DNA from 2 places in the Pseudoalteromonas sp. SR45-6 genome. Region 1 is predicted to be linked to the other one. Evidence: predicted binding sites of a transcription regulator. Region 1 holds the regulator's gene; the other holds the start of a gene.
The links. The regulator ArgR, encoded in region 1, controls arginine synthesis, uptake and breakdown. The targets are predictions, from matches to a motif close to ANTGAATANNTATTCANT.

Region 1 (3,219 bases):
ACCGTGAGATATATCGCACAAGTGATTTCCATTATGGGCGTGGTTGCCTTTAATAGTGGATGTAATTGTAGTGTTGCTTAGACGATTTCTAATCGTATATGGTTTAAGTTTATTGCATATATCCCTTAAATGATTAAAAACCAATATCTATTAAGGCGCTTTGTAATTCTTTAAAATAAATGCGACTTGCCGATAAATTAGCGGCTATGAATTGTGGGGAAATTGCTCAACAAGACACGTTTGAGCCGCTATTTAGCGCTTCAAGCTCAAAGGTAGTTGCAGAATTTCTTGGTCAGGGCATATACTTGGGTGCAGATGTATTAACAGCAACTGAATATCGTACTGCTTACGGGGGCTGAGTCATTAGTTACTTATCGTCGAGTAAAGCAAGTTGGGTAACTTTGTGTTCGCCCATACCATCTTGAGTTAATACCTTTTCAATCACAAGGCTGTAGTGCAAATACGGTGACTATTTTAAACCGTCGTTTTGTTGCTCTGCATTTTGTGTATAAAGTTATGAACGATGGACAATAAATTGAAGTTGCTGTTTAGTTGGGCCAATCATTTTAGCAAATGAGTAGGTGACAATAAAAATAACACCACACACGGTTAACTTTTTCGCAGATTAAGTGTTTTAGTATTTTTAATTTCATTAAAAACGCCGTGTATGAGATTTTGAGTTAAGGAAATATCATGGCGCAAGCGCAATCTGGAATTTGTGCTGAAGCAAACTTGCACGGTTTACATTTGTTTTTTAATGTATTTGATGGCCACGATGAGTCATTACGCAAAAAATTAAAATACGTTAGCGCTATCCAAGATGAGTTTTCAGATCAGTTTTCTGAATCGATGCTCTCCAGCCTAGTTGCAGTAGGGGCGCAGTACTGGCCGCATATTCTGCCTGAATTTCTGCCTAGTGAATTACAGAGCTTTCCTAATATTACTCATAATGATCATATTATGGGGGCTCAGCCTTTTGATTTATTTGTCCAAATTCGTTCCGATAGGGAAGATGTAAACCATTTATTTGCTTTGCAAATTCTCAAGTTATTTGCCCCCGATGTTGAATTGGTTGAGCAAGTGAGAAACTTTCGATTTTTAGATGGTCGCGATTTTAATGGTTTTATACTCGGTGGTGACACTCCTCATGGTCGCCAAAAGCGCATCACAGCGTTAATCAATAAACCCAACCATTTTGAAGATCAAGGCAGTTACGTACATATACAGCGCTATAAGCATGATTTAAGTGTGTGGCAAAACCTACCACTGAGTGAGCAAGAACAAATAATGGGACGCACTCGCTTAGATAATACCTTGATTATGCCAGCGACTGAAAATAGTCATGCTGTACGCACTGAGTTAAAAGATGAGCAAGGGCAACCACTGCAATTAAATCAAAACATGCCTTATGGTGACGTTTACGAACAGGGTATATTAGCGATTAGTTATGCAGCACAGGGAAATGCATTTGAGCAAGTATTACGAAGTCGATTAGGTGATGGCGATTGCTACGATCATTGGCTTGATTTTACTCAAGCCGATATGGGGTCTGCGTTTTTTGCCCCATCAATTAACTTTTTAAAGCAGCTGTAAAAAGTTTGAATCGGTAGACTTATACCGTATCAAATAAAATACGCACGCGTTCAAGAGTTACATCAATTTCAGATACTTTAGCTGGAGCGATAAAAATAGTATCGTCACCAGCAATGGTGCCTAGTACGCCATCTGCTTTACCTAATGAATCTAATAGCCGAGCAATTAATTGTGCAGCTCCTGGGCTGGTTCGAATAATGATCATCATTTCGTTATGCATTATATCAATCACTAACTGACGTAATGGGCTTTTCGCTGTAGGTACGCCCATTTCAGCAGGCAAACAATAGACCATTTCTTGTTTGGCATTACGAGTGCGTACCGCGCCAAACTTGCTTAACATCCGCGACACCTTACTTTGACTAATATTATCAAAGCCTTGCTCTTTTAGGGCGTCAACAATCTCACCTTGTGAACCAAAGTTTTCTTCTTTTAAAAGTGCCTTAAAGGCCTTTACTAATGCTTCTTGTTTATCTTGTGGTTGCATATTATAGGTTCTTATTCATAAGTGATGCGCTAATTGTACACAATATTGCATACTTATGCAGTAGTTGTTTGCTTTTGCGATGGATTTTAGTGCTGTAAACCAGCAAGTTTACAACTATGGTCTAAATTATATGTGAAATAAGCAGGATAAATTTGTCTTTAGTCGTTAATTTCATTATCTTTAGAGCCACAAATATTTCCTACCTCAAATTACGGAGAATTCCAATGAAAGTTGCTGTATTAGGTGCTGCTGGCGGTATCGGCCAAGCGTTGTCTTTATTATTAAAAACAGGCTTACCAGCTGGTTCTGAATTATCACTTTATGATGTTGCTCCAGTTGTTCCTGGTGTTGCTGTTGATCTTTCTCATATCCCAACAGACGTTAAAGTTGCAGGCTTTGGTGTTGATGCACTAGATCAAGCGTTAACTGGTTGTGATATCGTTCTTATCCCTGCTGGTATGCCACGTAAGCCTGGTATGGACCGCGCTGATTTATTTAATGTTAATGCTGGTATTATTAAAACATTAGCAGAAGGTATTGTTGCTAACTGTCCAAAAGCATTAGTGGGTATTATCACTAACCCAGTAAATGGCACAGTGCCAATTGTTGCGGAAGTATTCAAAAAAGCAGGTACTTACGACGCGAAACGTGTTTTCGGTATTACCACTCTTGATGTGATCCGTTCAGAAGCATTTGTAGCTGAACTTAAAGGTGTTGACGTTGCAACTGTGAAAGTACCAGTAATTGGTGGTCACTCAGGCACAACAATCCTTCCGTTACTATCTCAAGTTGAAGGCGTTACTTTCACTGATGAAGAAGTTGCTGCGCTTACTCCACGTATCCAAAATGCAGGTACTGAAGTAGTAAATGCAAAAGCTGGCGGTGGTTCTGCAACATTATCAATGGGCGCTGCTGCTGCACGTTTTTGTATGTCTTTAGTTAAAGGCTTACAAGGTGAAGACGTTGTAGATTACGCTTACGTTGCTGTTGAAAATGGCGATGCTGCATACTTTGCACACCCAGTACGTTTAGGTAAAAACGGCGTAGAAGAAATTCTTTCTTACGGTGAACTAAGCGCATTTGAAGAGCAAGCTAAAAACGACATGCTTGATACGCTGAAAAAAGACATCCAAGAAGGT
Region 2 (3,219 bases), on a different contig from region 1:
CTGCACTAAGTGCATATTTCACTGCAGATGAAATTCTACTTTTTAACATTGTAATCTCCCAAATATTTATAATAATTAGGCTAAATACAACAGGAAGCACATTGCAGATGCTTCCTCTTAGCTTTTTAAAGATAGTCATTAAGTTGGGACATACAAATAATTTAAAGCGTCAAAATATAAAATTTTGAAAAGTTTGAAATGTAAAACGAATGAAATACGGCAGGGTAGATAAAAAGATTGTTTTTAAACAGTAGCTTAAATAAAAAAGCGGCTTCAGAAGCCGCTTTTTAATCTTGAATATATTTATTAACAGTTAGTCTCTTTAGCGTTAACGCCTTCTTTTACTTCTTCACAGGCGTCTTCTACTTTGTTTTGTACGTCGGTAACAGCTTCATCGATGCGCTCACCGGCCTCTTCTGCATGATTGTCTTCACAACCCATGATAAAAAAACTAGCGAATAAAGCGATCACAGCGGTTTTAATAGTTGTCGATTTCATAATGTAATTCCTTGTAAAAATAATAAATGTGTTGTTATTTAAAATAAATTGTTATCACTTAGGGACATTGCCGCGCAATGCACCTGAAACGAGTGAAATAACTAACAATACAATAAAGATAAAAAAGATAATCTTAGCAATTCCTGCTGCGGCACCTGCGATACCACCAAAACCTAACACTGCAGCAATAAGTGCAATAACTAGAAATGTAATTGTCCAGCGTAACATTGTCGTCTCCTTGGTTTGTAAATTTGTTCAGAGTAAATAATGCTAGTTACATGCCATGTATTTAAATCCTTTTTTATCAATGATATAGGGGGTTATTTCATTTCTCTTCATAAATTAGGTGGGAATTATTTACAGCTTTATCTGTAACTTATACTCGACGCTCTAAAAATCAATATTTAAGTCGTTTTTTGGTAAGACCAATTTCATTTTTGAGCCATTTGTATTTAATCAAGCGGTTGTTCAGTCGTTCAGTCGGTAGGTTTTCCAGCTGCGGATAAGCTTTTACTTATAAGTTATAGCTATACTCAGTATTTTTATCATCTATATCCTATGAAATTATAGCAAAATGTAGAGTGTTAACTTTGCTGAGCATATGTTAGCTTTGTATTAATTGGTTTTACCAATTTACAAAGTGTTGGACTTGGTCTTTTTCTTTGTTATGATTGTTGCATAATTATTTAAATAAAGTGATTTTTTACCTAGCGTGGCTGGGTGGAAATAATCAGGGGGGGGCAGAATGGATATAGGTCAATTACTTGCTACTGCAGCAAACTTAATGCTCACTGGGATGGTGGGAGTTTTCGTTTTTCTTTCGTTGTTGATTGCAGCAATTACCGCTATGTCTAAATTAGCGAGCCGCTTTGAACAGCCGGTTGTAATGCCAACGCGCACACCATCGATCAAAGCACCCGGTGTACCAAGTGAACACATCGCTGCGATAAGTGCTGCCATAGCTCAGTACAAAAATAAACAAAAACTATAAGGGATGACTTGTGGCTAAATTAAAATTAACAGAATTAGTACTTAGAGACGCGCATCAATCATTATTAGCAACGCGTATGCGTTTGGATGACATGCTACCGATTGCACAAAAATTAGATGATGCAGGTTACTGGTCGATCGAATCATGGGGTGGGGCTACTTTTGATTCATGCATTCGTTATTTGGGTGAAGATCCTTGGGAGCGTATTCGTGCTCTTAAAAAAGCTATGCCAAATACTAAACAGCAAATGTTATTACGTGGTCAAAACCTTTTAGGCTATCGTCATTATGCAGATGATGTTGTTGAAAAATTTGTAGAGCGAGCGCACAAAAATGGTGTTGATGTGTTTCGTATTTTTGATGCGATGAACGATGTTCGTAATCTTGAAACGGCTATTAAAGCTGCGATTAAAGTTGGCGCACATGCACAAGGTACAATTTCGTACACAGTAAGCCCGGTTCATACACTTGATATGTGGTTAACGCTTGCCAAGCAGCTTGAAGAGTTAGGCTGTCATTCAATTTGTATTAAAGATATGGCTGGTTTGCTTAAACCATACGATGCAGAAGAGTTAATCAAAGCGTTAAAAGAAACAGTCTCTATCCCAATTGCAATGCAGTGTCATGCCACAACAGGTTTAAGTACTGCTACTTACCAAAAAGCGATTGATGCAGGTATTGATATGCTTGATACCGCAATTTCATCAATGAGTATGACTTACGGACACAGCGCAACTGAAACGATTGTATCGATTGTTGAAGGTACTGAACGTGATACTGAGCTGGATTTAAATCAACTCGAAGAGATTGCTGCTTATTTCCGCGATGTTCGTAAAAAATATGCCGCGTTTGAAGGCAGCTTAAAAGGTGTTGATGGCCGTATTTTATTAGCGCAAGTGCCTGGTGGCATGTTAACTAATATGGAAAACCAGCTTAAAGAGCAAGGTGCTGCGGATAAATTGAATGAAGTATTACTTGAGATCCCACGTGTACGTGAAGACTTAGGTTATTTACCGTTAGTTACACCAACATCACAAATTGTTGGTACACAAGCAGTATTAAATGTATTGACGGGCGAGCGTTATAAAACTATCACCAAAGAAACTGCCGGAGTGCTAAAAGGTGAGTATGGCGTAACTCCTGCGCCGATGAATAAAGAATTACAAGAGCGCGTACTTAATGGCGCAGAAGTCATTACTTGCCGCCCAGCTGATTTATTGCAACCAGAACTAGAAATACTCCAAGCTGAGTTATTAAAAGAAGCAAAAGAGCAAGGCTTAAGCTTAGCGGATGAGCAGATTGATGACGTGTTAACGTATGCATTATTCCCACAAATTGGGTTGAAATTCATTAAAAATCGTAATAACCCAGATGCTTTCGAAGCTGTACCAAGTGCTGAATCTGCTAATAAAGAACAACCAGTTAGCAATAAAAAAAGTAACAGCAACACAGTAAAAGCAGAGCAGTACAGCGTAAAAGTAGATGGTAAAGTTTATGATGTAGTGGTTGCACAAGGCGGTGAGCTTAAAGAAGTAACACTTAAAGAAGTAACACTTAAAGATAGTGAACATATTCCACAATCGGCGTCAGTTGCTTCCGGCGAAACACTTAACGCTCCACTTGCTGGTAACATCTTTAAAATCAAGGTGAAAGCGGGCCAAACGGTAAATGAAGGCGATGTAGTGATCATCATGGAAGCGATGAAAATGGAAACTGAAATTCGTGCAACCC

Region 2: the regulator ArgR is predicted to act here: its motif matches at 1,172-1,189, upstream of H5158_RS02700 (OadG family protein).

Annotation. Positions count from the first base shown of each region.
Region 1 covers NZ_JACJDM010000013.1:30,181-33,399, reverse strand. Annotated here, with positions in the region: gene H5158_RS08225 (Dyp-type peroxidase) at 694-1,593, shown strand; gene argR (transcriptional regulator ArgR) at 1,613-2,080, opposite strand; gene mdh (malate dehydrogenase) at 2,305-3,219, shown strand, end outside.
Region 2 covers NZ_JACJDM010000003.1:155,429-158,647, reverse strand. Annotated here, with positions in the region: gene H5158_RS02715 (TonB-dependent receptor domain-containing protein) at 1-49, opposite strand, end outside; gene H5158_RS02710 (hypothetical protein) at 307-498, opposite strand; gene H5158_RS02705 (DUF1328 family protein) at 553-726, opposite strand; gene H5158_RS02700 (OadG family protein) at 1,244-1,489, shown strand; gene oadA (sodium-extruding oxaloacetate decarboxylase subunit alpha) at 1,500-3,219, shown strand, end outside.